2 regions of the Streptomyces sp. NPDC014870 genome follow, and region 2 is predicted to be linked to the other one. Evidence: predicted binding sites of a transcription regulator. Region 2 holds the regulator's gene; the other holds the start of a gene.
What was found. The regulator HspR, encoded in region 2, represses chaperone genes until heat shock. The targets are predictions, from matches to a motif close to TTGAGNNNNNNNNNCTCAA.
Positions count from the first base shown of each region.

Region 1: lon (endopeptidase La) is a predicted target of HspR. The motif match lies at 10,507-10,525, and genes of this name have one in related genera.

Region 1 is NZ_JBIBWQ010000005.1:503,586-518,700, forward strand. It holds gene ACF09C_RS17830 (roadblock/LC7 domain-containing protein) at 1-348, opposite strand, end outside; gene ACF09C_RS17835 (nitrate- and nitrite sensing domain-containing protein) at 345-3,194, opposite strand; gene ACF09C_RS17840 (hypothetical protein) at 3,586-4,359, shown strand; gene ACF09C_RS17845 (MarR family winged helix-turn-helix transcriptional regulator) at 4,377-4,871, opposite strand; gene ACF09C_RS17850 (lysozyme) at 5,082-5,909, shown strand; gene ACF09C_RS17855 (lytic polysaccharide monooxygenase) at 6,115-6,975, shown strand; gene ACF09C_RS17860 (DUF5701 family protein) at 7,017-7,646, opposite strand; gene ACF09C_RS17865 (hypothetical protein) at 7,671-7,955, opposite strand; gene lon (endopeptidase La) at 8,067-10,484, opposite strand; gene ACF09C_RS17875 (GNAT family N-acetyltransferase) at 10,616-11,251, shown strand; gene ACF09C_RS17880 (RNA polymerase sigma factor) at 11,700-12,302, shown strand; gene ACF09C_RS17885 (zf-HC2 domain-containing protein) at 12,379-12,609, shown strand; gene ACF09C_RS17890 (hypothetical protein) at 12,626-13,204, shown strand; gene ACF09C_RS17895 (TetR/AcrR family transcriptional regulator) at 13,207-13,806, opposite strand; gene ACF09C_RS17900 (glycoside hydrolase family 3 protein) at 14,045-15,115, shown strand, end outside.
Region 2 is NZ_JBIBWQ010000003.1:500,920-516,034, reverse strand. It holds gene ACF09C_RS11010 (glycosyltransferase family 39 protein) at 1-1,087, shown strand, start outside; gene ACF09C_RS11005 (YbjN domain-containing protein) at 1,134-1,679, opposite strand; gene ACF09C_RS11000 (hypothetical protein) at 1,785-2,258, shown strand; gene clpB (ATP-dependent chaperone ClpB) at 2,330-4,915, opposite strand; gene ACF09C_RS10990 (pyridoxamine 5'-phosphate oxidase family protein) at 5,037-5,450, shown strand; gene ACF09C_RS10985 ((2Fe-2S)-binding protein) at 5,567-5,884, opposite strand; gene ACF09C_RS10980 (hypothetical protein) at 5,881-6,075, opposite strand; gene ACF09C_RS10975 (helix-turn-helix transcriptional regulator) at 6,210-7,190, shown strand; gene ACF09C_RS10970 (hypothetical protein) at 7,193-7,666, shown strand; gene ACF09C_RS10965 (heat shock protein transcriptional repressor HspR) at 7,754-8,209, opposite strand; gene dnaJ (molecular chaperone DnaJ) at 8,214-9,404, opposite strand; gene grpE (nucleotide exchange factor GrpE) at 9,595-10,242, opposite strand; gene dnaK (molecular chaperone DnaK) at 10,242-12,095, opposite strand; gene ACF09C_RS10945 (sugar transferase) at 12,412-12,930, shown strand; gene ACF09C_RS10940 ((Fe-S)-binding protein) at 13,098-15,115, shown strand, end outside.

The DNA of each region.
Region 1 (15,115 bases), on a different contig from region 2:
CTCCTCCATGGCCACCATCGTCTGCTTGACGCCGCCGCCGTCCATCAGCCGGGCGGCGCCGACGGTGAGGCTGCCGATGCCCGAGACGATCGTGGCGAGGTCCGCGCTGGAGCCGCGCGGGCCGCGCGGGCGGTCCGCCGGTGCGGGCGCCGTGTCCTGCGCCGCCGGGTCGGACGAGAGCAGGAGCAGTCCGTCGGAGGAGACGACGGCGACCGAGCGGACGCCGGGCACCTCCTCGACGAGGTTGCCCAGCAGCCAGTGCAGGTTCCGGGCTTCCTTGCTCAGTCCGAACGCTCCGGTCGTCCCGGTCTCAGGTGTTCCGGTCGCAGATGTTCCGGTCGCAGTCAACCGCGTGCCTCCTCGACGTTCTCCCCCGTCTTCTCCTCGGTACGTGCTTCGATCTCTGCCTCGACGTCCCTGCGGCCCTCCTCGGCGCCTCGGTGGAAGCCGCCGAGCCTGCGGCGCAGGACCTCCGGGTCCACGCCACCGGGGCGCGGGGCGGGGGCGGAACCGGCCTGCGGGACGATCCTCGGCGTGCGCTTGGGGAGTCCCTTGTCGGTGACGCGTGGGGCGGCCGCCGGTTCGGTCTCCTCCGGGGCGCGCTCGTGCGTGTCGGGCTCGGGCGGCGGGTCGGGCAGCCGGACCTGGAGCGTGGTTTCGGCGACGGACGGCTGGGGGAGTTCGGGGCCGTCGGCGGGCTCGGGGGCGGTGGGCATGGCCTCGGGGACCTCGGGGACCTCGGGCGCCTCAGGGGCCGTGAGCGTGGCCTCAGGGGCCTCGTTCGCCTCGGGGGCTTCCTCGGTGTGCGCCTCGGTCGCCTCTGCGGCCTCTGCCGCCTCAGGGGCGTCCGCGGCCTCCGTTGCCTGCGCCGCCGCGATGGCGCGCTCCGCCGCCTCCACGAGCGGGTCCCGGGTGCGGGACGGCAGGGTGTTGGAGTTGGCCTCGGCGACCGAGCCGGGGAGGTTCAGGGTGGGCGCTCCGCCCGCGACCGGGACGGCCGGCGGGCCCGCGGTCGGCGGGGCCGTCGCGAGGAGCGTCTGCGGCAGGACGACGACCGCCGCGATACCGCCCTGCTTCTGCTCGCGCAGCTGCACCCGTACGCCGTGGCGGGCGGCCAGCAGCGCCGTGACGCGGATGCCGAGCCCCTCGCCCTCGATGTCGCCCGGGTCCGCCTCGGCGAGCCGCGCGTTGAGCTCGGCGAGCCGGGACTCGGCCATGCCGATGCCCTCGTCCTGGACGGAGAGCATGACCTCGCCGCTCTCCAGGAGCCAGCCGGAGAGCTGGACCTGTGCGTCGGGCGGCGAGAAGGAGGTGGCGTTCTCCAGGAGTTCGGCGATCAGGTGGCTGAGGTCGTCGGCGGCGAAGCCGGCGATCTGGGCGTGCGGCGGCAGGGACTGCAGGGTGACCCGCTCGTACCGCTCGATCTCGCTGACGGCGGCGCGGAGCACGTCCACCAGCGGGACGGGACCGGGGTGCCCGTGGACGTGCTCGTGGCCGGCGAGGACCAGCAGGTTCTCGCTGTGCCGGCGCATGACGGTCGCCATGTGGTCGAGCTTGAAGAGGGTGGCGAGGCGATCGGGGTCCTGCTCGCGCTCCTCCAGCTTCTCGATGACGCCGAGCTGCCGCTCCACGAGCCCGAGGCTGCGCAGCGAGAGGTTGACGAAGGTGTGCCGGACGGTGTGCCGGAGCCGTTCGAGCTCGGCCGTGAGGAGGGCGGTCTGACCCTGGAGTTCGGCGCGTTGGGCGGCCAGCTCGGAGCCGAGCGCCTCGCGCGCGCCCGCCAGGTCGGCGCGCTCGCTGTCGAGGGCCGCGACGCGCCGGCCGAGGTCGGCGAGCTTGGAGTGGAGGGTGTTGAGCGACCGTACGACCTGGGCGAACTCGTCGTTGCGGCCGGTGAAGCGGACCGGCTCCTCCCGCTCGGGCTCCGGGGCGGCGGCGAGCCGCGCGGCGCCGATGCGCACGACGGCGAGCGGGCGGGTGAGGCTGCGGGCGACGAAGGTGGAGATGCCGATGGCGACGAGGAGGCAGCCGCCGAGGAAGGCGATACGCACTTCGAGGGCGGTGACGTCCTCGTCGCGGAGTTCGGCGAGGCGCTCCACGCGGGTGGCGGAGAGGGCGGACTCGACGCCGCGCATCTGCTCGATACGGGCGGAGAGCGCGGCGTCCAGCTGCTCGGGGTCGGTCCTGCGCTCGGACTTGGTGAGTTCGGGCTGGTCGGTGAGGCGGGCGAGGAGGCCCTCGGCCTTCTTGACGTCCGGTCCCGTGACCGTGGCCGCGAGGGAGTCGCGCCCGGTGGTGGCGGCGGACTGGTCGAAGTCGGCGAGGGTGGCCAGTTCGCGGACCCGGGCCTGCTGGGCGGCGGCCGTGAGGGCGTTACGGGTGCGGTCGGCCTCGTCGGCGCCTTCCGCCTTCTTGGGGACGTAGGTGCCGGTGATCGGGTCGTACTCGACGCCGTCGGACTCGGGCTGGGGTACGGCGAGGGCGGCGAGGAGCAGGCCGCGGGCGGCCGAGGCCTGTTCGACGGCGCGGCCCAGGGCGGCGGGGGCCCGGGTGGCGTCGGCGGCGCGGGCGGGGGTCTGCTCGGCGAGCTCGTCGGCGAGGGCCTGGAGCTTGGCGATGACGTCGGTGTACGCCTTGTGGGCTTCGAGCGCGGTGCCCTCGCCGGTGAGCGCGGTACGGCGCAGGGTGGGCAGGCCCGCGAGGTCGCGGCGCAGTTCGGCGGGGGCGGCGGGCCTGATCTCGTCGATCTGGCGGTCGACGCGGGTCGAGCGCGCGCTGGTGACCTGCCGCTTCTTGGCGGTGTCGCCCTGCTGCTCGTCGCGTCCGGCGGCGATGTAGGCGACGACCTCGTCGCGCTCGTCGGCGAGGGAGTGGGCGAGGGTGACGGCCTGTCGGTCCAGTTCGGCGAGGGTGACCAGGCGCTGGGAGTCGGTCAGTTCGCCGGAGGCGGTGAGGATCGCGGGCGCGCCGGCGGCGAGCACGGTGACGCCGACGAGGGCGACACCGGCGACGAGCCGGTTGCGGACGCGCTTGGGTCGCCCGACGCTCGCGGGGACGGGAGCGGGAGGCGTGCTGCTCCCGGGCGTGGCGATTCCGGGTACGGCGCCGGGGCCCGTGGCGTCGCCCGTGCTCAGCGGGTCACCGGGGGCCTGACTCCGCGTGCCGTTCTTGCTCCGAGGCCGCTTCTTCTGCACCGGTGCTGCTCGCATTCTCGACTCGTCCGCCCATGAAGCAGAGGTGACGACCGGTCACGTGCTGAGAGCGCCCCCACCCCTGGTACGGCTTCCGACCATTCCAGCGCTTCTGGGAAGGGGACGCGCATCGGCCGCTCCGCCACCCGAACGAGTGAACAACACTCCTGAGTTGGCGAACAACTCCGTGCGCCGACATTTCCGGGGCCGTACGGAGCGCCGGTTGGATCTTCCGCGCGGGCTTTGGCAGGATGCCCGCCCGCAGCTCGCCGGAGCCTCCGCTTCCGGCTCTTCCGAGGCCCTCGAAGCCTTGGTACGGACCGGATTCGGCCGTTTGGAGACGCTGTGAAGGTGCGCCGCGGCACCGGGGCACCGGCGGGGCAGACTGGGCGGCATGCGCACCGAGGTCGTCACCCTTCCCGGCAGTCCCGAACGCCCCAACGAGGACTGGGCGGCCACGGCTCTACCCGCGTCCGGAGCGGGCGGAACGGTCGTGGTGCTCGACGGTGTGACACCGCCGGCCGGTGATGACGGTTGTGTGCACGGCGTTCCCTGGTTCACCGCCCGGCTCGGCGGTGCGCTGACCGAACTGTCCGCTTCGCGAGGCGATATGACGCTGTCCGGGATTCTGGCCGAGGCCATCGGGCGCACCGCAAACGCCCACCGCGACACCTGTGACCTTTCTCACGTACGTACACCTCAGGCGACGGTCGCGATGGCGCGCTGGGACGAGGCTCGCGTGGAGTTCCTCGTCCTGTCGGACTCGGTCCTGCTTCTCGCGGCCCCGGACGGCCGGGTGCGGGCGGTGCTCGACGACCGGCTCGACCGGATCCCTGACGAGGTGCGCCGTTCGCTCGCGGCGACGGACCGGCTGCGGAACCGCGAGGGCGGCTTCTTCACGGCGGCTGCCGACCCGGACGTGGCCCGGCGGGCGGTGACCGGGACGGCGCCCCGCACGGAGGTACGGGCCCTCGCGGCGCTCACGGACGGAGCGTCGCGCTGGGTGGAGCTGTTCGGCGAGGGTGACTGGGCGGACTGCTTCGCCGTCCTCGGGAAGGAGGGCGCGCACGGGCTCCTGGCGCGGGTCCGCGCGCTGGAGGAGTCGGGTGGCGCCGTGCACCGCTGGAAGCGGCACGACGACGCGACGGCGGTGTACGCGGTCCTGTGAGGCCCTCGGGGGCTGACTCAGCTCTCCGCCCGCGCGTTCAGCTGGTGGAGCAGCCGGGCCAGTTCGGCGACCTCGGCGCGGTCCCAGTCGGCGAGCTTGCGGACGTACCGCCCGCGCCGGGCGTCCCGTACCCGCCGGAAGCGGCGCCGTCCCTCCTCCGTGAGCCGGACGAGCGAGGCGCGCCCGTCGGCGGGGTCGGGGTCGCGGGCGACGAGTCCGAGGTCCTCCAGGACGCGCAGCTGACGGCTCATGGTCGCCTTGCCGACGCCGAAGTAGCCGGCGAGTTCGGTGGCCCGCTGGGGGCCGGCGTCGTCGAGCCGGACGAAGAGCCCGTACGCCGAGGACTCCAGCTCCGGGTGGACCTCGCGGGCCATCTCGCCGGACTGGGCCCGGGCTCGGCGCAGAAAGACCGCCAACTCCCTTTCCAGGGCGAGGAATTCCTGGTCCACACCACTCCCCCCGGTCGCCCCGCCGGTCGGTTCGGCGTCACTCCCCGTACCGCTTCCGTGCACGTCAGCACCCCTCGCGCGCTTTCCGGTCGCTGAAAGTTTCTTTCGGCCGCGGCCATCGCCGCAGCTCTCTCAGTATTTCGCAGGCGTAGACCAACGGCGGCACCCGGGCCCTCTTCCGCCGGGCGGGTCTACGTGCGTAGCGTCATTGGTGACATGTCCACACCAGGACTGTCCGACTCGCTCCCCCACCGAGCCTTTCGGAGGCACGCAATGCCCGTGCACAGATCCGGAAAGACCCTCGCCGGCGCCGCGCTCGCGGCCCTGGCCCTGCTCCTGCCCCTCACCCTCGCCGGCCCGGCCGGCGCCGCCGACTCCGGCGCCGAGGCCGTCCCGCCGCGCGGCTCCGCGCACATGGGCATGGGCGTCCTCGCACACGACGGCTCGGCCGGTACACCGGGTTCACCCCGTGCCGTCCAGACCGAGGGCGTGGACGTCTCCAGCCACCAGGGGAACGTGGCCTGGTCGACGCTGTGGAACAGCGGGGTGAAGTGGGCCTACGTCAAGGCGACGGAAGGCACCTACTACAAGAACCCCTACTTCGCGCAGCAGTACAACGGCTCCTACAACGTGGGCATGATCCGCGGCGCGTACCACTTCGCGACCCCGGACACGACGACGGGCGCGGCCCAGGCCGACTACTTCGTGAACAACGGCGGCGGCTGGTCGAAGGACGGCAGGACACTGCCGGGCGCGCTGGACATCGAGTGGAACCCGTACGGGGCGACCTGCTACGGCAAGTCGCAGTCGGCGATGGTCGCGTGGATCCGCGACTTCCTCAACCGCTACAAGGCGCGGACGGGCCGCGACGCGGTGATCTACACGGCGACGAGCTGGTGGACCCAGTGCACCGGCAACTACGCGGGCTTCGGCTCGACCAACCCGCTCTGGGTCGCGCGGTACGCGTCGGCGGTCGGCGAACTCCCGGCGGGCTGGCCGTACTACACGATGTGGCAGTACACCTCGACCGGCCCGACGGTCGGCGACCACAACCGCTTCAACGGGGACCTCTCGCGGGTGCAGGCGCTGGCCAACGGCTGACGGAGCCTCCCCAGGGACACGGCGGTCTTCCGGGCGCTCGGCGGCGCGCCCGGAGGACCGCTTCCGTCTTTCTGCCCCCACCCCCTTGCCCATTGGTATGGACCAATGCGAACCTCGGACGGGCGCGCACGGCCCTCCCCAACTCCCGTGCGCGATCCGCTCATTGCTCGTCCCGTCCTCCCCCACGCACGAGAGAGAGCCCCGCATGCCGCCGATCCGCCGCACCGCCGCCGCAGCCGCCACCCTGTCCGCCGCCGCCCTGATCCCGCTGACCCCGTCCACCGCCGCCGCGCACGGCGCGGTGTTCAACCCGGTGAGCCGGGTGGCGGCCTGTTACGCGGAGGGCCCGGAGACGCCGAAGTCGCAGGTGTGCAAGGACCTGGTCGCCGACTCCGGCACCCAGCCGCTGTACGACTGGAACGAGGTCAATATCGCCAACGCCGACGGGCAGCACCAGGTGGTGATCCCGGACGGCAAGCTCTGCTCGGCCAACCGCGCGAAGTACCGGGCGCTCGACTGGGCCCGGACGGACTGGCCGTCGACGGCCGTCGCCGCCGGCTCCTTCGACTTCAAGGTCCGGGTGACCGCACCGCACCAGGGCACGATGACGGTCTACATCACCAAGCAGGGCTTCGACCCGACCCAGCCGCTGAAGTGGTCGGACCTGGACGCGACCCCGGTGGCGACCTACGCCACCACCCGGACCGCGACGGACGGCCACTACAACTTCACCGGCAACCTGCCCGCCCGTACCGGCCGCCACATCGTCTACAAGGTCTGGCAGCGCAGCGACAGCCCGGAGGCGTTCTACAGCTGCTCGGACGTCACCTTCGGCGGTGCGGCGACGGCGGCGTCGGCCCCCAGCGAGGCGAAGATCGCCGCGGGCGCCGACCGCTCCACCGTGAGCCACGCGGGCCACGGCGGCGACGAGCACGCCCCGGCGCTCTCCTCCGACACCGCCGGCACCGCCCCGTCCAGCCCGCTGCCCCTGGCCCTCGGCGGCGCGGCGGCCCTCACGGCCTTCGGCGCGGGCAGCCTGCTCCTGACGCGCCGCCGGAACGGGTAGGGCCTACGAGCACCGCTAGGCCCTGATCCGCCGGACAGGCCCTAGACGCTGCGCCCCGTGGTCGAGCCGAAGCCCAGCCAGGTGTGGCGGTTGCCCCACCAGCACCAGCCGACCTTCGGGGCGTCGCGTCGCGCGCGCCCGTCGCGCCCGGTGCCGTTGCTGATCCAGATGGCGGGGGTACGGGCGTCCAGGGTGCCGTTCGCCTTGCGGAGCCGGGAGCCGATCGTCATGAAGCAGCGGTTGCGCTCCAGGGCGGCCGGCTCCTGGAGCACCCAGTGGATGCCCTCGCTGAGCAGCAGCGGGGTGCGGTCCTCCTTGGTGAGCGCGGGCAGCGCCTCCTCCGGGCTCCAGTTGGACATGTGGTCGCCGCGGTCGACTCCGGCGACCAGGTAGAGCGGCGCGTCGGGCACGTCCACGCCGGAGGGCGCGAAGTCGTCGACGTCGGGCATGTCGACCACGACGAAGCCCTCCTTGCCCTCCCTGCGCAGCAGCGGCGCGAGCGCGGAGGCGGGCGCCCGGTCGGGGTGGACGGCGAGCAGCACGTCGGTGCGCTCGCCCCCGGCCTCCCGCGCGAAGGCGCGCAGTTCGTCGGCGGTCAGCCCGGCCCGCTCGTGCACACCGAGCGCGACGAGACGCTCGGCCTGGGCGTCGAGGGAAGGCAGCAGGGGCATGTCGGGTCCTCCGTGGGTGAGGGTCTACTGGTCCGCGGGGTGGGGCACGAAGCGGCTGAGGCGGCGCACGGTCGGCTGCTCCCCGCGCCCGCAGAACGTGTCCACCCGCAGCGAGGACTCGTCGAGTCGCGGCTCCGACGACCGCAGCCGGTGCAGGTGGGCGCGGAACTCCGCCTCGTCCTCGGTCTCGAGGACCACGTCCCAGCCGCCCGCTTCGGGCGCGAACCGCTCGGCGGTGCGCCGCGCCTCGTCCCGCCGTACGCGAGCCGACTTCCGCTTCGCCAACGTCCCCCCTGCGTTCGTGATCATGATACGGACGTGGCTCCCGCCGTGCGGCCCCTTTTCAGGGTCGTGCCACGCGCGGGAACGGGGCGCCCCCACGAAAAAGGGACGCCCCGCTCCACACCGGCACCTACCGGTTCACGCCGCCGCGCTCACCGTCACCGCCGCCGGCGCGAGCGCGATCTCCAGGACCTGGCGGACGTCCGTCACCGGGTGGACCTCCAGCTTCTCCAGGATCTCGGCCGGGACGTCGTCCAGGTCGGCCTCGTTCCGCTTCGGGATCACGACGGTCGTGATGCCCGCCCGGTGCGCCGCGAGCAGCTTCTGCTTCAGGCCGCCGATCGGCAGGACCCGCCCGGTCAGCGAGACCTCACCGGTCATCGCCACGTCCGTCCGGACCAGCCTGCCGGAGAGCAGCGAGGCGAGCGCCGTCGTCATCGTGATGCCCGCGCTCGGACCGTCCTTCGGGACCGCGCCCGCCGGGAAGTGGATGTGCACGCCCCGGTCCTTCAGACCGGTCACGGGCAGCTCCAGCTCCGCGCCGTGCGACCGCAGGAAGGAGAGCGCGATCTGCGCGGACTCCTTCATCACGTCGCCCAGCTGGCCGGTCAGGGTCAGCCCCGCCGCGCCCGTCTCCGGGTCGGCGAGCGACGCCTCCACGAAGAGGACGTCACCGCCCGCGCCCGTGACGGCCAGTCCGGTCGCCACGCCGGGGACGGACGTCCGGCGCTCGGCCGGGTCCTGCGCGGACTCCGGGATGTGGTGCGGCCGCCCGATCAGCCCGCGCAGATCGTCCACGCCGACCGTGAACGGCAGCTCCCGGTCGCCCAGTTCGTGCTGGGCCGCGACCTTCCGCAGCAGCCGCGCGATGGACCGCTCCAGGTTCCGTACGCCCGCCTCCCGGGTGTACTCCCCCGCGAGCTTCCGCAGCGACGCGTCCTCCAGGACCACCTCGCCGGGCTCCAGGCCCGCGCGCTCCAGCTGCCTCGGCAGCAGGTGGTCGCGGGCGATGACGACCTTCTCGTCCTCCGTGTACCCGTCGAGCCTGACCAGCTCCATCCGGTCGAGCAGCGCCTCCGGGATGGCCTCCAGGACGTTCGCCGTCGCCAGGAACACCACGTCGGAGAGGTCGAGTTCGACCTCCAGGTAGTGGTCGCGGAAGGTGTGGTTCTGCGCCGGGTCGAGGACCTCCAGGAGCGCGGCAGCCGGGTCGCCCCGGTAGTCGGAGCCGACCTTGTCGATCTCGTCGAGCAGGACCACCGGGTTCATCGACCCGGCCTCCTTGATCGCGCGTACGATCCGGCCCGGCAGCGCGCCGACGTACGTACGCCGGTGGCCGCGGATCTCCGCCTCGTCCCGCACGCCGCCGAGCGCGACCCGGACGAACTTCCGCCCCATCGCGTGCGCGACGGACTCGCCCAGCGAGGTCTTGCCGACTCCGGGCGGACCGACCAGGGCCAGGACCGCGCCGCCGCGCCGGCCGCCGACCACGCCGAGCCCGCGCTCGGCGCGCCGCTTGCGCACGGCCAGGAACTCGGTGATCCGCTCCTTCACGTCCTCCAGGCCCGCGTGCTCGGCGTCGAGGACGGCCTTGGCGCCCTGGATGTCGTACTGGGTCGCGTCGTCATCGGTTCGCTCGTTCCACGGCAGTTCGAGGACGGTGTCGAGCCAGGTGCGGATCCAGGAGCCCTCAGGGGACTGGTCGCTGGACCGCTCCAGCTTCTCGACCTCCTTGAGGGCCGCCTCGCGCACGTTCTCGGGCAGGTCGGCGGCCTCGACGCGGGCCCGGTAGTCGTCGGACTCGTCGCCGTCCGTCTCGCCGTTGAGGTCGCGCAGCTCCTTGCGTACGGCGTCCAGCTGGCGCCGCAGCAGGAACTCGCGCTGCTGCTTGTCGACGCCCTCCTGGACGTCCTTCGCGATGGACTCGGCCACGTCCTGCTCGGCGAGGTGCTCACGGAGCTGGGCGGTGGCGAGCTTGAGGCGGGCGACCGGGTCGGCCGTCTCCAGGAGTTCGACCTTCTGCTCGACGGTGAGGAAGGGCGAGTAGCCGGAGTTGTCGGCGAGCGCGGAGACGCCGTCGATCTGCTGGACGCGGTCCACGACCTGCCAGGCGCCACGCTTGCGCAGCCAGCTGGTGGCGAGCGCCTTGTACTCCTTGACCAGTTCGGTCACGGAGCCGGGCAGCGGGTCGGGAACGGTCTCCTCGACGACGCTGCCCTCGACCCAGAGGGCGGCGCCGGGGCCGGTCGTACCCGCGCCGATCTTCACGCGGCCGAGGGCCCGGATGAGGGCACCCGGGTCGCCGTCGGACAGCCGGCCGACCTGCTCGACGGTGCCGAGCACACCGGTCGCCGCGTACGTGCCGTCGACCCGGGGCACCAGGAGCACCTTGGGCTTCCCGGTGCCGCTCCCGGGGCGGGCAGCGGCCTGGGCGGCCTCGACCGCGGCGCGTACGTCGTTGTCGGACAGGTCCAGCGGCACCACCATTCCGGGCAGCACGACCTCGTCGTCGAGCGGCAGCACAGGCAGAGTGAGCGGTGAGGACGTCGAAACCATGATCTCCCCTTCGGCAGTCAAGTTGAGCTATGTGGACTCAATGCGCACGGGCTGTCGGATGTTCCCCGGGGACTGTTCGCTCTGAGCGATCACTCTGGCGCGGGGCGGAGCGACGGACTTGTAATACCTCCATGGATACTGCGGCTATTACTTCAGCCTGGGTGGCGGGCTGGACCGTCTCGCGGGGCACCGCCCCCGCCGTCGTCGAGCCCTGGGGCTGGCGGATCGACGTCGGCCTGCCGACGCATGTCTGCCGGCACGTCCTGCCGGCACCGGACGCCGTCTCCGTGGGCAAGCTCTGCGCCGAGATCGACGTGCCGGGCGCGTGGCTGAAGATCATGGCCGGACCGGAGGAGTCGGCCCAGTGGATCACCCCGGGCTGGACCGTCCCGGACGACCCCGGCTACATGATGAGCAAGACCCTGGACCCGGGCGCCCGCCCGCCGGCGCCGGAGGGGTACGCGCGGACGACGGAGACCAGGGACGGGGTGATCCGGGTCCGGATCGTCGCCCCGGACGGCACGCTCGCCGCGCGCGGCCAGATGGCGCCGACCGGGGTGACGGCGGTCGCCGACCAGATCGAGACCCACCCCGACCACCGCCGCAGGGGCCTCGGCGCCAACGTGATGCGCACGCTGGAGGCCGCGGCCGCCCAGACCGGCGCGACCACGGGCGTCCTCTCGGCCACCCGCGACGGCCTGGCGCTCTACGACAGCCTGGACTGGCGCTACGAGTGCCCGCTGACGGGGATCGTGCGGGAGGCGTAGGCCGGGGGGACAGGTCACCGGGCGCGTTGTGCGCCCCCACGTGCGCCGGTGCTCCCCCTACGAGCGGGGAAAAGATGCACGGAATGGCAACCTCCGTACCCCTTGCCCACGTTCAGAGGTCGTGACGACGAGCTTTCCCGGGTGCGAGCAGTGCCCCGAAGACGGAGCCGGCCCGGGAGCGGCCCCCGGAGCCGACTCTCCGACCGACGCCCAGACGGGCGGGGGTCCGGGCCCGACGGGCGAGGGTCCGGGCCCGACGGTCGGGCGACCAGGCCCGACGGTCGGGCGACCGGATCCGGCCGGCTTCCCGGTTCCGGCAGACGACCCGGGCCGAGTCGGTGGCCCAGGTCCGGCCGGAGGTCCGGGCCCCGTCGGCGGCCCGGGCCCGCTCCCCGGTCCGGGCGCCGCCGGCACGGACGACACGGGCGACCCGGGTGACCCGGGCGACGTGCACCTCGTGCGTGCGGTCGCCGGGGGCGACAAGGACGCGTTGTCCCGGCTCTTCGCCCGGCACGCGGGCCCGCTCTTCGCCCATCTCCTCAACCGCGGCTTTCCCGCCCAGACCGTCGAGGACGCCGTTCAGGAGACCTTCCTGACGGTGTGGAAGAGCGCGTCCGGCTTCCACGAGGGCAGCGTCCCCGCCTGGCTGCGGCGGATAGCCCACTGCCGCGCCGTCGACCTCGAACGGGCCGCCGGACGGCAGCGCGCCCTCGCCGACCGCGCCCGCGAGCACACCCCCGCCTCGGCCGGCACGGCTCCCTCCGCCGAGGACTGCCTGCTCGCCTCCTCGCCCCGCTACGCGGCGATAGCCTTCGCGCTCGCCGGGCTGCCCGCCCCGCAGCGCGAGGTCATCGAACTGCGCTACCTCCAGCACTACAGCGTCCGCGAGACCGCCGAGCGCCTCGCCGTCCCCGAGGGCACGGTCAAGGCCCGCGCCGCCCGGGGCTGCGCCCGGCTGCGCGAGTGGATCGTGGCCCAGCACGAGGCCGAGTCCTCGCCCGCCGAAGGAGGTGCCGGTGACCGCGACCGGGTCCCCCGCCCCCGCCCGTGACCCCCGCCCGGCGCCCCCCACGCCCGCCGGCACCGCATCGCCCGCCCCCACCTCCGGTACCGAAGGCAGCCCTCGCATGGCCGAGCTCTCTCCCCCCACCACAGCCGCCCCCACCCGGCACCTCCCCCCGCACTGGGTGGACGCGTACGCCCGCGGGGAGCTCTCCCCCGAACTCCTCGGCCACGCGGAGGCGCATCTCGAACGGTGTCGGCCCTGCGTCGACGCCGTCGACCTGGCGGTACGCGGCGGACCGCACGGCCCCCGCCTCGCCGCCCTGCACACAGCCCTGGTCAACCGGATCGGGTGAGGGCATGCTCGGGACCATGGTGCGCAGGAGAACGGTGCGGGTCACGTCGTCGGCGCTGGTGCTCGTGCTGGTGCCGGTGCTCACGGTGGCCGGCTGCGGTGACCAGGACACCCCGGCGAAGCCGGTCGTGACCCAGGAATCGGTGGCGCCCACCAGCGTGCCCACCACCGCGGCCGCCCCCACGACCGTCCCCGCCCCACCGGTCCCCACCGGCACGGACGGCACCGTGCGGAACGACCACGAGCCGGGCCCCCGCGAGGTCCTCGTCGAGGTGAACGTCAACGGCGGCCTGGCCGGTGTCCGCAACCAGCTGATCGTCCACTACGACGGCACCTACACCACCCGGTCCGGCACGCAGTCCCCGCGCTCCGGCCGCATGACCGCCGCCGAAGTGGCCGAGCTGCGCGCGGCCTTGGAGGACCCGGCGTACGCGAAGGTGCCGACGCGCCCGACGGGACAGCCCGTGGCCGACGGCTTCCAGTACGTCTTCACGCACCGCTACCGCGTCGTGGTCGCCGGCGAGGGCGAACGCCCGCCCGCCCTCCAGCGCGTCTTCGAGGCCCTCCCCGACGGCGGCCCGCCGACCGGCCCCTGAGTTCAGGCGGTCGGCAGACCCTCGCCCGTCGCCGACAGGTCCCTCAACTGGCGGTCCAGGAAGGCCCGTACCCGCGCGGGCATGTCCATCGCCCCCGGGTCGAGGGCCCATTGGAGCTGGAGGCCGTCCATGACGGCGAGCTGCTCCTGGCCGGCAGCCCGGCAGTCGACGCCCTCGCGCAGTTCCCCGCGCCGTACCGCCGCCTCCATCAGCCCGACGATGTGGCTCAGGACGCGCTCGTACCGCTCCTTGAAGTAGTCGTGCGCGGGGTGGCCCACGTTGCCAGACTCCCCCGCCAGGACGTTGAACATCCGCACGATGCCGGGGCGCCGGGTGTTCTCCTCGACGAGGGTGACGACGGTCTCCAGATACGCGGCGTACGAGTCCGGCTCGTGGGCGAAGAGGCGCTCGACGTCGTGCCGCTCGCTCTGCGCGAGGACCGAGAGCAGGAGGTCCTCCTTGCCGCGGAAGTGGTGCAGCAGCCCGCCCTGGGTGATGCCGCAGTCGTTGGCGATCCGGGCGAGCGAGGAGGCGTGGAAGCCCCACCGCCCGAAGTGTTCGACGGCGGTGTCGAGGATCTTCCGGCGGCGCTCGTCCCCCACCGCATAGCTGCCCCTGCCTGCGCTTTTGCGAGGCGTTCGACCCTTGTTCTCCGGCATGGCGCCCAGCTTAGGCGGTGCCCGAAATGAGGCTTTCGTCCTGTGATTCAGGACACAGGAAGAAAACCTAGCACCTACTCGGTTTTCGCACTTAGCCTGAGGCCGCCAAGGCCGACGAAGCGGTGCGTGCTCGGCGCCCTCGCCGTCCAGTTCATCCGCTCGGTCACGTAGGAGACCCGCCATGCCCACGCACCCGGACCCGCTCCCGTACCAGGACGCCACCCGCCCCGTCGACGAGCGCGTCGAGGACCTGCTCGCCCGGATGACCCTGGAGGAGAAGGCCGGCCAGCTCTTCCACTCCATGCTGATGATGAACGCGGACGGCACGCCGGTGACCGAGACCGACGGCTCGATGCTGCCGTACACCGCCCCGGAGCTGATCGAGGGCCGCCACCTCACCCACTTCAACCTGCTCGGCACCTACGGCGCCCGCGAGATGGCCCGCTGGCACAACGCGGTCCAGGAGATGGCCGCGAGCACGCGGCTGGGCATCCCGGTCTCGCTCTCCACCGACCCGCGCCACGCCTTCACCGACAACGTCGGCGCCTCCTTCAACGCCGGCGCCTTCTCCGCCTGGCCCGAGGCACTGGGGCTCGCCGCGATCGCCGACCCGGAGCTGGTCTTCCGTTTCGCCGACACCGTTCGCCGCGAGTACCTCTCCGTCGGCTTCCGTACGGCCCTCCACCCGCAGATCGACCTCGCCACCGAGCCGCGCTGGGCCCGGCAGTCCGGCACCTTCGGCTCGGACGCCAAGCTGACCGGTGAGCTGGTCCAGGCGTACGTCCGCGGCCTCCAGGGCGAGGAGCTCGGCCCGGACTCGGTGGCGGCCATGGTCAAGCACTTCCCCGGCGGCGGCCCGCAGAAGGACGGCGAGGACCCGCACTTCCCGCACGGCAAGGAGCAGATCTACCCGGGCGGCATGCGGGAGCACCACCTGGAGCCCTTCAAGGCCGCCATCGCCGCCGGCTGCTCGCAGATGATGCCCTACTACGGCCAGCCGATCGGCACCGACTGGGAGGCGGTCGGCTTCGGCTTCAACAAGGGCGTGGTGACCGGACTGCTCCGGGAGGAGCTCGGCTTCCAGGGGATCGTCTGCACCGACTGGGGGCTGCTGACGGACTCGGTGATCTTCGGCGAGCCGCACGAGGCGCGCGCGTGGGGCGTGGAGCATCTGAGCGTCGCCGAGCGGACGGCGAAGTCGCTGGACGCGGGCGCGGACCAGTTCGGCGGCGAGCAGTGCCCCGAGGTGATC
Region 2 (15,115 bases):
GCCCGCGCTCGGGCTCTTCGCGGCCGCGCGGCTGACCGGGATGCTGGTGCTCGCCGCCTGGGCCTGGCACCTCGGGCGCTCGCCCCGGGCGCTGCTGGCCACGTCCTGGGACTCCGGCTGGTACACCCGGATCGCGGCGCACGGCTACGGCCACACGCTCCACTGGCCCGACGGGGTCGTCCAGTCCGACCTGGCCTTCTTCCCGCTCTACCCGGCCCTCGTCCGCGCCGTCACCACCGTCCTGCCCGTCGAGGGCGGCACGGCCGGGCTGCTGCTGTCCTGGGCGGGCGCGGGCCTGGCGGCCTGGGGGATCTACCTGATCGGCGAGCGGCTGTACGGGCGGCGCACCGCCGTCGTGCTCGTCCTGCTCTGGGGCCTGCTGCCGCACTCGATCGTGCTGAGCATGGCGTACACCGAGCCGCTGATGACGGCCCTGGCCGCCTGGTCGCTGTACGCGCTCCTCACCCACCGCTGGCTGTGGGCCGGCGCCCTGGCCGCCCTGGCCGGGCTCTCCCGCCCCAACGGGATCGCCGTCGCGGCGGCGGTCCTCGCGGCGGCGGCGTACGAGCTGTACCGGCGCCGGGCCACCGCACGGGTGTGGGCGGGAGCCGCGCTCGCGCCGCTCGGCTGGCTCTCGTACCTGCTCTGGGTGGGCGCGCGGCGCGGCGATCTGCTCGGCGGCTACTTCGCCGTCCAGGACGGCTGGACCTCGCGCTTCGACCTCGGCAAGGGCGCGCTGGTCTTCGTCCGGGACATGCTGCGCGGGCCGACGCAGTTCGGCTTCGCGACGGCGCTGCTGTTCACCGGCGCCGGGGTGCTGCTCTTCGCGCTGCTCGCCCTGGTGGAGCGGCCGCCGCTGCCGGTCCTGGTCTACGCGGGCGTCCTGGTGCTCATCACCGTCGGCGGTTCGGGCTTCTTCGAGTCCAAGCCGCGCTTCCTGCTGCCCGCGTTCCCGCTGCTCTTCCCGCTGGCCCAGGCACTGACGAAAGCCCGGCCGAGGGCCGCGATCGTGGTGATCGCCGCCCTGGCCGGGCTCTCGTTCAGCTTCGGGGCCTACGCGCTGACGCTCGCGCGGATGGCCCTGTGAGGGTGCTCCCCGCAAGGGTGCGCCCCGTGAGGATGCCCGTGCGGGCTCAGGCCTCGTCGCCCGCGTCGCCCTCGGCGGACTTGTCCTCGGGGGCCTGCAGGCCGAACTGCTCCACGAGCCACTTGTCGAACTCGATCGAGGCGCGGACCCAGCTGACGGTCGACGACACGAAGTGCTCCAGGGCGACGCCGGTGCCGATCAGCATCTGGGCCTCACCGATGAGGCGGAGGGTGGCGGAGCCGTCCTCCTCCTCGTGCAGGTGCGTGTAGACCTTCGGCCACAGCGTGCGGCGGTTCCAGTCGTCGATCGCGTCGAGGATCCGGGCGCGGTCGTCCGCCGAGTGCGGGCGGTCGTAGAAGGTCCGCACCGAGAAGACGCTCTGGTCCCCCTCGCCGCGGAACATGAAGTACGTGCGGAATTCCTCCCACGGCGCCGCGAGGTCACCCTCGTCGTCGACGACGTACTTCAGCTCCATCTGGTCGAGGAGCTGCTTGACCAGGTCCTGGTCGGGGACGACGGGGCCCGCCGGTCCTGCGGCCTGAGGCTGGGGCTGGCCCCCGAAATTCGGAATCGAGGACGGGTCGATGCTCACCGTGAATATCCCTTCGTACGGTTGCCGCCATCCTCCCCCATGCCGGGCGGTATGGCGCAAGCCCCACCTCCCGCGATCCGCTGCGGGCTGACAAACTCGGGGCCCATGGGGGACGACATACGGGGGAAAGTGCCGCCGGTACGGCCGAAGGCATGGACGTGGGTGTGGGTCTCGGCGCTGGTGACGGTCTTCTGCGGAGGGCCGCTCGCCCTGCTGGCCTGGGCCGCGGTGGGCTTCGACGAGGCCACCGGGCCACAGCCGGTCGACTGCGCGGACGCCCTGGAATGGGCCCAGGCGACCCTGCCGGAGAACGCGGTGGAGCCCCGGTGCACCACGGCGAGCTGGCTCGACACGCAGGTCACGGCCGACTTCCGGATGCCGCGCGGCGAGGCCGCGCAGTGGCTCGCCGGGACCTACCCGGGCACGGAACCGCGGAAGCCGCAGTTCTGCGACCACGACCTGTGCGTGAACGTGCAGTACGACGGTGAGGCCGAGCCGGGCGGCCCGGTCGCGGTCGACGTGACCGTGACGTACGAGGGCGAGTCCGCCCTCGTCCATCTGCTGGCCTTCGACACCTGACCGGGCCCGTCCCCGCCCTTCCTGCGGCACCGCGCCCGTACGCCCACTGGGCCCGTACTACCGCGCCCGTACTACTGCGCCGCGCCCACGATCAGGCCGTCCTCGAACCGGTCCACCCGGACCGTGTCGCCGTCGCGGACCTCGCCCGCGAGGATCTCCTTCGCGAGCCGGTCGCCGATCGCGGTCTGGATGAGCCGGCGCAGCGGCCGGGCGCCGTAGGCCGGGTCGTTGCCCTCGTCGGCCAGCCACGCCAGGGCGGCGGGGGTGACGTCGAGGGTGAGCCGGCGCTCGGCGAGCCGGCGCGCGAGCCGGTCGATCTGGAGCTGCGCGATCCGGCCCAGCTCGCTCTTGTCGAGGGCGGAGAAGACCACGAGGTCGTCGAGGCGGTTGAGGAACTCCGGCTTGAAGCTCGCCCGGACCACCTCCAGGACCTGCCGCTTCTTCTCCTCCTCGCCGATCACCGGGTCGACCAGGTACTGGCTGCCCAGGTTGGAGGTGAGGATCAGGATGGTGTTGCGGAAGTCCACCGTCCGGCCCTGGCCGTCGGTGAGCCGGCCGTCGTCCAGGACCTGGAGCAGGATGTCGAAGACCTCCGGGTGCGCCTTCTCCACCTCGTCGAGCAGCACCACGCTGTACGGGCGGCGGCGCACTGCCTCGGTGAGCTGGCCGCCCTCCTCGTAGCCGACGTAGCCGGGGGGCGCGCCGACGAGCCGGGCGACGGAGTGCTTCTCGCTGTACTCCGACATGTCGATGCGGACCATGGCCCGCTCGTCGTCGAAGAGGAAGTCCGCGAGCGCCTTCGCCAGCTCGGTCTTGCCGACACCCGTCGGGCCGAGGAAGAGGAAGGAGCCGGTGGGGCGGTCGGGGTCGGCGATCCCCGCGCGGGTGCGGCGGACGGCGTCGGAGACGGCCCGGACAGCCTCGGACTGGCCGATCAGGCGCTTGCCGAGCTCGTCCTCCATCCGCAGCAGCTTCTGCGTCTCGCCCTCCAGGAGGCGTCCCGCGGGGATGCCGGTCCAGGCGCCGACCACGTCCGCGATGTCGTCGGGGCCGACCTCCTCCTTGACCATCGTGTCCTTCGAGACCTCCTGCTCGGCCTCGGACGCCTCCTCCAGCTCGCGTTCGAGCGCCGGGATCTCGCCGTACAGCAGCTGGGAGGCGGTGTCGAAGTCGCCGTCGCGCTGGGCGCGCTCGGCGCGCCCGCGCAGCTCGTCGAGCTGTTCCTTGAGCTCGCCGACCCGGTTGAGGGACTGCTTCTCCTTCTCCCAGCGGGCGGTCAGCCCGCGCAGCTCCTCCTCGCGGTCGGCGAGGTCGCGGCGGAGCTTCTCCAGGCGCTGGCGGCTCGCCTCGTCGGTCTCGTTCTTGAGGGCCAGCTCCTCCATGCGCAGCCGGTCCACGGAGCGCTGCAGCTCGTCGATCTCGACGGGCGAGGAGTCGATCTCCATACGGAGCCGGGAGGCGGCCTCGTCGACGAGGTCGATGGCCTTGTCGGGGAGGAAGCGGGAGGTGATGTACCGGTCGGAGAGGGTCGCGGCGGCCACGAGCGCGGAGTCGGCGATCTGGACCTTGTGGTGGGCCTCGTAGCGGCCCTTGAGCCCGCGCAGGATCGCGATGGTGTCCTCGACGCTCGGCTCGGCGACCAGGACCTGCTGGAAGCGGCGCTCCAGGGCGGGGTCCTTCTCGATCCGCTCGCGGTACTCGTCCAGGGTCGTCGCGCCCACCATGCGCAGTTCGCCGCGGGCCAGCATCGGCTTCAGCATGTTGCCGGCGTCCATGGCGGAGTCGCCGCCCGCGCCCGCGCCGACGACGGTGTGCAGCTCGTCGATGAAGGTGATGATCTGGCCGTCGCTGGCCTTGATCTCGGAGAGGACGGTCTTGAGCCGCTCCTCGAACTCGCCGCGGTACTTGGCGCCCGCGACCATCGCGCCGAGGTCGAGCGAGACCAGGCGCTTGTTCCGGAGGGACTCGGGGACGTCGCCCTTCACGATCCGCTGGGCGAGGCCCTCGACGACGGCGGTCTTGCCGACGCCGGGCTCGCCGATGAGGACCGGGTTGTTCTTGGTGCGGCGGGAGAGGACCTGGACGACGCGACGGATCTCCTGGTCGCGCCCGATGACCGGGTCGAGCTTCCCCTCGCGCGCGGCGGCCGTGAAGTCCGTGCCGAACTTCTCCAGCGCCTTGTACTGACCCTCCGGGTCGGGTGTGGTCACCCGGCGTCCTCCCCTGCTCTTCTCGAACGCGTCGAGCAGCCGCTTCGCGCCGGCCCCCTGCTGGGCCAGCACGTCGCCCGCCGGTCCGCCCTTCGCCGCGATCCCGATGAGCAGGTGCTCGGTGGAGATGTAGTCGTCCCCGAGCTCCTTGGCCTGCTTCGCCGCGTCGGCGATGACGGCGAGCAGCTCACGGTTGGGCTGCGGCGGCGCGACCGTGGACCCGGTCACGCTGGGCAGGGCGGCGAGCAGCCGCTCCGCTCCGGACCGTACAGCGGCCTGGTCGGCCTCGACGGCGGCGAGCAGGTCGGTGATGTTCTCGTTCTCCTGACCCGCGAGGAGCGCGAGCAGAAGATGGGCGGGGGTCAGGTCGGCGTGCCCGTCGGACACGGCGCGGCTGGTCGCCGCGTTGAGCGCGTCCCGGCTCCTGTTGGTCAGTTCGGCGTCCACGTGCGCTGTCTCCTCCTCGGCGTGCGCTGTACACATTCCTATGACTCATCCAGCGTACACAAAGTTGAGTCTATTCCGCTCAAGGTGTCGCACAGGGCTCTGCCGCGGGTAGGTTCCGGGCATGGCGACTGACCCGAGGAACCCGGACGACTCGTATCTCAGCTTCTGGCGCGAGTACCACATGTGCACCCTGACCACCCCGCGCGCGGACGGCACCCCGCACGTGGTGGCGGTGGGCGTGACGTACGACCCCGAGGGCGGCGAGAACGGCATCGCCCGGGTCATCACCAACAAGCACAGCCACAAGGTCGCCAACGTGCTCGCGGCGGGCGCGGAGGGCGCGCGGGTGGCGGTCTGCCAGGTGGACAAGGGCCGCTGGGCGACCCTGGAGGGCGTGGCGCGGATCCGGACGGAGCCGGAGGTCGTCGCCGACGCGGTGGACCGCTACGCGGCGCGCTACAACCGGGTCCCGGCGCCGAACCCGGACCGGGTGGTCATCGAGATCGCGCTCACGCGGGCCATGGGGCGGGCGTGACGCGCGGCGACGGTGCCTTACGCGCACAGCACAGCGGCGCCATCGCGTTTCAGGTCCGCGATGGCGCCGCTGTGTGGGGGAAGTACCTGAGCGATCTTGAACGACGGGGGAACCGCTCAGGCACTGCGGGGGGTGGCGGTGATGGTCTCGGTCTCCACCAGCTGATGGTCACGCTGGTCGAGATTGACGAAAATCATGCCGTAACGGATGGCACACCGGACGGGCTGTGGGGCGCCACGGGGCTTCCGGAGGCATCGGTAGGCTCGGATGTCCTCGTCGTCCCCGCGCCTGATGATGATCGGCTCCCCGAAGAGGGTGACCATCAACGAATCGCCACCGTGCGGCACGGCTGTGACGAGGTCGATGAAATGCCACCCGGAACGGTAGGCAGCCGCCATCTCACGGCGGAAACGAGAGTCGTCGGGAACGTTCATGCGCCGACGAGGGACCAGCCGGGATCGTTCACGGCGGCCGGCGCGGCCGACCAGCCCGGGTCGGCGACCGTGGAGACCTGCGCGGCCACCGGCTCCGAGTGCCAACCGGGATCCTGTACCGCACCCAGCGCTCCCACTGTGGCGGCCGCGATGAAGGCGACTCCGGCCACCGCGCGTATGAGCTTCTTCATCATCACCGAGCAACCTCACTTGAAGATATGTCTTCTCCAACCCCCCGCGAGTAAGACGATGGCTTACTCTCTGCGCTTCCACCACCAAACCCATGCATCATGTTCCTGAGATGCAGGAGCCTGGGGGTGTACATATGCAGAAACAACCGGACGAATCCGGCCACCCCCATTCGCATGCAGAGTTGTGCAAGGCAGGCGCCGAGCTGTACGCCAGCGCTCTGCGGACGGGACGAATACCCCGGTCAGAGGCTGTCGAGACGCCTTGCCTGCTCGATCTGTCGCTGCTCCACCCGGACCCGGACGACGCCCAGTGGATGCGCCCGATCCCGCCCTCGTCCGCGCTCGCGCAACTCCTGCAGCCCATCGAGCGCGAGATCCTGGAGCGCAGACGGCTGACCGTCGCGCTGTCCGACGCTTTCGAGCCGTTCATGTCCATCACGGCCCAGGACCAGCCGTCCACGCACGCCATCACCGTCCTGGAGGGCATCAGCCGGATCAACGCCACCCTCGACCGGGTGGTCGCCAACTGCCGGCAGGAACTCCTGACCGTCCAGCCCGGCGGAGGCCGGCCCGCGCACGCGCTCGCGGAGGCGCTGCGCAGGGTCTCCCCGCTCCTGGGCCGCGGCATCAACATGCGGACGCTCTACCAGCACACCGCCCGCCACACCGAACTCACCCTCACCTACCTCGAACACGTCGGTCCCGAGGTGCAGGTCCGCACGCTGGAAGAGATCATCGACCGGCTGATCATCGTCGACCGCGAGGTGGCCTTCATCCCCGCGCGCAGCGACCGCCAGGTCGCCCTGGAGCTGCGCCACCCCGGCATCGTGGCCTACCTCGTCGGCGTCTTCGACCAGTTCTGGCAGCTCGCGGTCCCGATCCGCGAGGAGATCCCGTACGACATCAAGACCGACGGCATCAGCGGGATCCAGCGCTCCATCGCCCAGCTCCTCGTCGAGGGCCACGTCGACGAGGCCATCGCGCGCCGCCTCGGCATGAACGTCCGCACCTGCCGGGCCCACATCGCCAAGCTCGCCTCCGCCCTCGGCAGCGGCAGCCGCGCCCAACTCGGCTACCTCATCGCACAGTCCGGTCTTCTGGAGCAGGAACACTGACCTTGTACGTACAGATCGACCTCGACGGCCCCGCCGGCACCCTGCGCGTCTCCGGGCACGAACTGCCCACCGTGGAACTGGTCCGCGCCCCCGGCGAGGAGCCCGACCCGCTGATCCCGATCGGCACCCGCGCCGCCGCCCGGCTCACCCTCACCGTCGACGGGGCGCCCGCCCGCCTCAAGCCCGGCCGCGGGAGGCTGCTGCGCCGCTCCTACCGCGTCGACGCCGTGGTCGCGGGCACCCGCTACCGGCTCGTCCCCTGCTCGTACGTGGAGAGCCGACTGCTGCGCGACGGACGGCCGCTGGGGATCTTCGAGTCCAGCGGTGACGGCGCCGTGGACGAGGACTGGGCCGAGGGCGCCGAACCCACCGCGCTGGACCGGTCCGTCGGCGCCGCGCTCGCCGCCGCGTTCGGCACGGGAGGGGCGCCCTGGTGGGACACGACGGGGAACATCGTCGCCGAGCTCATCCCGTAGAACCCGTCCCCGTGGCCGGCGCTCTCCCGGGTACGCCGAAGCCCCCTCCGCGGTCCGCGGAGGGGGCTTCGTGCGCGATCGGGAGCGCTACTCGCCGGTGCGCTTCGGGCGCCAGACGACGAGCGCGCTCGCCTGCTGCACGTCCTGGTACGGGACCAGGTCGCGCCGGTACGAGGCGTGGACCTGCGCCTCGCGCTGGCGCATCGCCGAGGCGGCGCCCTCTACGGCCGCCGACAGTTCGGCGACGCGCTGCTGGAGCGCCGCCACCTGGTTCTCCAGCTCGATGATGCGCTTGATGCCCGCCAGGTTGATGCCCTCGTCCTGCGACAGGGCCTGCACCGTGCGGAGCAGCTCGATGTCGCGCGCCGAGTAGCGCCGGCCACGGCCCGCCGTGCGGTCGGGCGAGACCAGGCCGAGGCGGTCGTACTGACGCAGGGTCTGCGGGTGCAGGCCCGAGAGCTGGGCCGCCACCGAGATGACGTACACCGGCGTCTCGTCGGTCAGTTCGTACGGATTGCGGCTGCGTCCCGGTCGGCTGTCCATCGGGTCAAGCTCCCTTCGCGGCCTGGAACAACTCTGCCCTGGGGTCCTCGCCCGCCGTCGCCTGACGGTAGGTCTCAAGGGCCTCGCGGGCCTTGTCGTCGAGCTCCTTGGGCACCGCGACCTCCACCGTCACCAGCAGATCGCCGCGCGTCCCGTCCTTGCGGACCGCGCCCTTGCCGCGGGCGCGCATGGTCCGGCCGTTGGGCGTGCCGGCCGGCAGCTTCAGCGTCACCGCAGGGCCGCCCAGCGTCGGCACCTTGATCTCGCCGCCGAGCGCCGCCTCGTCGAAGGTGACGGGCACGGTGACGGTCAGGTTGTCGTCCTTGCGGCCGAAGACCGGGTGGGCGTCGACATGGACGACGACGTACAGGTCGCCGTTCGGCCCGCCGCGCTCGCCCGGGGCGCCCTTGCCGCGCAGCCGGATCCGCTGCCCGTCGGAGACCCCGGCGGGGATGCGGACCTGCATGGTGCGCGAGGACTTGGCCCGGCCGCTGCCCTTGCAGATCTCGCAGGGGGTCTCGGCGATCAGGCCGCGGCCCTTGCAGTCCGCGCAGGGGTCGGTGAGCGAGAAGCCGCCGCCGCTGCCGCGCGAGACCTGGCCGGTGCCGACACAGGTCGGGCACACCCGGGGCGTGCCGTTCTTGTCACCGGTGCCCGAACAGGCCTTGCAGGGCGCCTGGGAGGACATCCGCAGCGGCACCGTCGCGCCGTCCACGGCCTCGGTGAAGCTGAGCGTCACCTCGGACTCGATGTCCTGGCCGCGGCGCGGCTGCGTGCGCGTGCCCGCGCCGCCGCCCGCGCCCCGGCCGAACATGCCGCCGAGGACGTCGCCGAGGCCGCCGCCGAAGCCACCGGCCCCGCCCGCGCGGCCGGGGCCCTGGGCGCCCCCGAAGAGGTCGCCCAGGTCGAAGTTGAACGATCCGCCCTGCCCGCCGGGGCCGGCCCGGAAGCCGCCGTTGCCGAACAGGGCGCGGGCGTCGTCGTACTCCTTGCGCTTCTTGGGGTCGCCGAGGACGTCGTTCGCCTCGGAGATCTCCTTGAAGCGCGCCTCGGCGCTCGTGTCGCCCTTGTTGGCGTCCGGGTGGTTCTCGCGGGCGAGCTTCCGGTACGCCTTCTTGATCTCGGCGTCGGTGGCGTCCTTGGGGACGCCGAGAACCTTGTAGTAGTCCTTCTCGACGAAGTCCTTCGTGCTCATCGACGTCCCTCCTCCCGGACGATCTTCGCGCTAGCCCGCAGGGTGCGCGACCCAACTCCGCGTGGGCTCGCGACGCCCGGCACGCACATCTGCCGCGTTGTCGTCAGTCGCCGACGCTCCGCGTCGACTCCCTCCTCCGCCTTGCAGCTGCACGCACCAGACGCCGCTCCCTCATCCACGCGGAGTCGTGTCACACACCCTCCTCGGAGCCACCGCTCTCCTCGTCTGCCGACTTCTCTTCCTTCGCGGCCGGCGTCGCCCCGGGCTGGGGCTCGGCCACCGCGACACGAGCGGGCCGGATGGTCCGCTCGCCGATCCGGTACCCCGGCTGCAGGATCGCCACGCAGGTCGTCTCGGTGACGTCCGGCGCGTAGCTGTGCATCAGGGCTTCGTGGATCGTCGGGTCGAAGGGCTCGCCCTCCTTGCCGAACTGCTGCAGCCCCATCTTGGCGGCCACCGTCTCCAGCGACTCGGCGACCGACTTGAAGCCGCCCACGAGTTCGCCGTGGTCCCGGGCCCGACCGATGTCGTCGAGCACGGGCAGCAGCTCCGTCAGGAGGCCCGCGACCGCGATCTCCTTGACGGTGACCCGGTCACGCTCCACCCGCCGACGGTAGTTCTGGTACTCGGCCTGGAGCCGCTGGAGGTCTGCGGTGCGCTCGCCGAGCGCGCTGCGGACCTGGTCCAGCTGGGCCGTCAGGCCGGCCGTCTGTGCGGCGTCCCCGGCCGGGGCCGCCGAGCCCTCCTCCGCGGAGGGGGTCTCGGCGGTCTCGGCGGCGTCGTCGGCGCCGGAGGGGACGTCGGGCTTCTCCTCGAAGCCCGGGGTCTCCTCCGTCATCAGACAGCGCCGCCCTTCGCGTCACCGGGCTTCTCGTCGTCGACGATCTCGGCGTCCACGACGTCGTCGTCGGCCTTGGCGTCGCCCTGCGGGGCATCGCCGGGCGCGCCCTGCGCGGCCTGGGCGTCGGCGTACATGGCCTGGCCGAGCTTCTGGGAGACGGCCGCGACCTTCTCGGTGGCGGTACGGATCTCCGCGGTGTCCTCGCCCTTGAGCTTCTCCTTCAGCTCGGCGACGGCGGTCTCGACCTCGGTCTTGACCTCACCGGGGACCTTGTCCTCGTTGTCCTTGAGGAACTTCTCCGTCTGGTAGACGAGCTGCTCGCCCTGGTTGCGGGTCTCGGCGGCCTCGCGGCGACGGTGGTCCTCGTCCGCGTACTGCTCGGCCTCCTGGCGCATCCGGTCGACCTCGTCCTTCGGCAGCGAGGAGCCGCCGGTGACGGTCATCTTCTGCTCCTTGCCCGTCCCCAGGTCCTTCGCGGTGACGTGCATGATGCCGTTGGCGTCGATGTCGAAGGCGACCTCGATCTGCGGGACGCCACGCGGCGCCGGCGGCAGACCAGTCAGCTCGAACATGCCGAGCTTCTTGTTGTACGCCGCGATCTCGCGCTCGCCCTGGTAGACCTGGATCTGCACGGACGGCTGGTTGTCCTCGGCCGTCGTGAAGATCTCGGACCGCTTGGTCGGGATCGTGGTGTTGCGCTCGATGAGCTTGGTCATGATGCCGCCCTTGGTCTCGATACCGAGGGACAGCGGGGTCACGTCGAGGAGCAGGACGTCCTTGACCTCACCCTTGAGGACACCGGCCTGCAGGGCGGCGCCGATGGCGACGACCTCGTCCGGGTTCACACCCTTGTTGGCCTCCTGGCCACCGGTCAGCTCCTTGACGAGCTCGGCGACGGCCGGCATACGGGTGGAGCCACCGACGAGAACGACGTGGTCGATCTCGGACAGGTTGATGCCCGCGTCCTTGATGACGTTGTGGAACGGCGTCTTGCAGCGCTCCAGGAGGTCGGCCGTGAGCTGCTGGAACTGCGCCCGGGTGAGCTTCTCCTCCAGGTGCAGCGGGCCCTCGGCGGAGGCCGTGATGTACGGCAGGTTGATCGAGGTCTCGGTGGAGGACGACAGCTCGATCTTCGCCTTCTCCGCGGCCTCGCGGAGACGCTGGAGAGCCATCTTGTCCTTGGCCAGGTCGACGCCGTGACCGTTGGCGAACTGCTTCACCAGGTAGTCGACGACGCGCTGGTCCCAGTCGTCACCACCGAGGTGGTTGTCACCGTTGGTGGCCTTCACCTCGACGACGCCGTCGCCGATCTCCAGGAGGGACACGTCGAAGGTGCCGCCACCGAGGTCGAAGACGAGGATCGTCTGGTCGTCCTTGTCCAGGCCGTAGGCCAGGGCGGCCGCGGTCGGCTCGTTGACGATGCGCAGGACGTTGAGGCCCGCGATCTCACCGGCCTCCTTGGTTGCCTGACGCTCGGAGTCGTTGAAGTACGCCGGGACGGTGATGACCGCGTCGACGACCTTCTCGCCCAGGTACGCCTCGGCGTCGCGCTTCAGCTTCTGCAGGATGAAGGCGCTCATCTGCTGCGGGTTGAAGGACTTGCCGTCGATGTCGATCTTCCAGTCGGTGCCCATGTGGCGCTTGACCGACCGGATGGTCCTGTCGACGTTGGTGACCGCCTGGCGCTTGGCGACCTCGCCGACGAGCACCTCACCGTTCTTCGCGAAAGCGACGACGGACGGCGTGGTCCTGGCGCCCTCGGCGTTGGTGATGACGGTGGGCTCGCCGCCTTCCAGAACGCTGACGACGGAGTTAGTCGTGCCCAGGTCGATGCCGACCGCACGTGCCATTTCGATTCCTCCAGCTGACTGCTGACTACCGACTTACTTGAGTGGAACTGACTCAAGGATGCACGACGAGATCGAGTGCGTCAACAGACCTGAGTGGAGCCGACTCAACTCTTCGTCCTGAGGCTCACTCAAAGAGGTGGCGGGGGCGCGTCGGTCCACGGCTCGAGGCCGTACGGCGTGAGAGAGTCCGGGATGCCCTCACAGGGCAAAGCGGGCGTAGCGGTCACATGCGCATACACCCGTACATCCATACACCCCGAATATCCCATGAATGCCACGTGAGCGAACGTCACCCGAAAGGGCGTGGGGAAGCGTCATGACGGCCAAGCGCGCACTCGACCTCTTCGGCGGACTGATCCTGCTGGCCCTCCTCTCCCCACTGATCGCCGCCGTCGCCCTCTCGGTCGCACTCGCGACCGCGGGACCGGGCGGGGTGCTGCGCCGCAGGACCGTCGCCGGCCGGCACGGGCAGCCCTTCACGATGGCGACCTTCCGCACGAAGAGCCCCCTGGCCGCGCTCCCGCTCCTCGCACATGTCGTACGGGGCCAGATGTCCCTGGTCGGCCCGTGCCCCCTCACCCCCGGCCACCGCGAGTGCGTCGGCGAGTCCCGGCGCCGGCTCTCGGTGCGCCCGGGCATGACCGGGCTCTGGCAGATCAGCGGGCGCTCGGAGCTGCCCTGGGAGGAGCGCGAGCTGCTCGATCTCCACTATGTGGACCACCACTGGCTCGGAATGGACCTGGCCATCCTGGCGCGTACGCTTCCAGCAGTCCGCCGACGTCGCGCGGCGAGCGGCCCCACGGCCGGGCGGACCCGCCCGGCAAGGCTTGCCTGAGCGACACAGATCACCGCAGGCGCCGCTACAGCGCGGAGCCGTGAAGGGGTAATCTCGGCACGGACTGAATAAGTTACCGCTTAGTAGCGCCATGCTCAGTAGCGTCGCACTCGCCACACTGGAGAGTGCGGGCGCTCCGCCTCGCAGGCCCGCCCGAGGAGCCCCTCATGCAACTCGCCGCGATCATCGTGTCGATCGCCATCACGGTGGTGGCCGTCGCGCTGTTCGGCCGCGCCACCGCGCAGATCTACCGCTTCGTGATGCTCGGCCAGCCCGTGCCCGCGGGCACGCGCACCGGCGACCCGAAGCAGCGCACCATCACGCTGGTCAAGGAGTTCCTCGGCCACACACGCATGAACCGCTGGGGCGTCGTCGGCGTGGCGCACTGGTTCGTGGCGGTCGGCTTCTTCTCGCTGCTGCTGACGATCGTCAACGCCTTCGGCCAGCTCTTCCAGGCCGACTGGCTGATCCCGATCATCGGCGACTGGCTGCCGTACGAGATCTTCACCGAGTTCCTCGGCCTGATGACGGTCCTCGGCATCGTGACCCTCATCGTGATCCGGCAGCTCTCCAAGCCGACCAGGGCGGGCCGCAAGTCGCGCTTCGCGGGCTCCAAGACCGGCCAGGCGTACTTCGTCGAGGCCGTCATCCTCATCGTCGGCGTCTGCATCATGACGCTGCGCGCCCTCGAGGGCGTCCAGCACCACGTGACCAGCTGGGAGCCGGGCTTCTTCGCCTCGTACCCGCTGATCGCGCTCCTCGACGGCCTGGACCTCTCCACGATCCAGCAGCTCACCTACTTCTTCGCGGCGCTGAAGATCGTCACGTCCTTCACCTGGATGATCACGGTCTCGCTGAACACCAACATGGGTGTCGCCTGGCACCGCTTCCTCGGCTTCCCGAACATCTGGTTCAAGCGGAACGCCGACGGCTCCACCGCCCTCGGCGCGCTCCAGCCGATGACGACGGGCGGCAAGGAGATCGACTGGGAGGACCCGGCCGAGGACGCCGTCTTCGGTGTCTCCCAGGTCGAGCAGTTCTCCTGGAAGGGCATCCTCGACTTCTCCACCTGCACCGAGTGCGGCCGCTGCCAGTCGCAGTGCCCCGCCTGGAACACGGGCAAGCCGCTCTCCCCCAAGCTCCTGATCATGTCGCTGCGCGACCACGCGCACGCCAAGGCCCCGTACCTGCTGGCCGGCGGCGGCAAGACGATGGAGGGCGAGGAGAAGGCGTCCGAGGAGCAGCTGGCCGGCGTGCCCGCCGCCGCCCTCGCGGAGGCCGAGCGCCCGCTGATCGGCACCGCCGAGGAGAACGGCGTCATCGACCCGGACGTGCTGTGGTCCTGCACCACCTGCGGTGCGTGCGTCGAGCAGTGCCCGGTCGACATCGAGCACATCGACCACATCGTCGACATGCGCCGCTACCAGGTGATGATCGAGTCCGCCTTCCCGTCGGAGGCCGGCACGATGCTCAAGAACCTGGAGAAGAAGGGCAACCCCTGGGGCCTGGCGAAGAAGCAGCGCGTCGAGTGGACCAAGGAGGTCGACTTCGAGGTCCCGATCGTCGGCAAGGACGTCGAGGACCTCACCGAGGTCGACTACCTCTACTGGGTCGGCTGCGCCGGCGCCCTGGAGGACCGGGCCAAGAAGACGACGAAGGCCTTCGCGGAGCTGCTGCACATGGCGGGCGTCAAGTTCGCGATCATGGGCGGCGAGGAGAAGTGCACCGGTGACTCGCCGCGCCGCCTGGGCAACGAGCCGCTGTTCCAGCAGCTCGGCCAGGAGAACGTCGCGATGCTGAGCATGGCGTTCGGCGAGTCCCTCGACGAGGACGGGGGGGTGGACGAGTCGACGAAGAAGCCGAAGTCGGCGAAGAAGATCGTCGCGACCTGCCCGCACTGCTTCAACACGATCGCGAACGAGTACCCGCAGCTGGGCGGCGAGTTCGAGGTCATCCACCACACGCAGCTGCTCCAGCACCTCATCGACGAGGGCAAGCTGATCCCGGTGACCCCGGTCGACGGCCTGATCACCTACCACGACCCGTGCTACCTGGGCCGCCACAACAAGGTCTACACGCCGCCGCGCGAGATCATGACGGCCGTCCCCGGCCTGCGCCAGCAGGAGATGCACCGCCACAAGGAGCGCGGCTTCTGCTGTGGCGCCGGTGGCGCGCGGATGTGGAT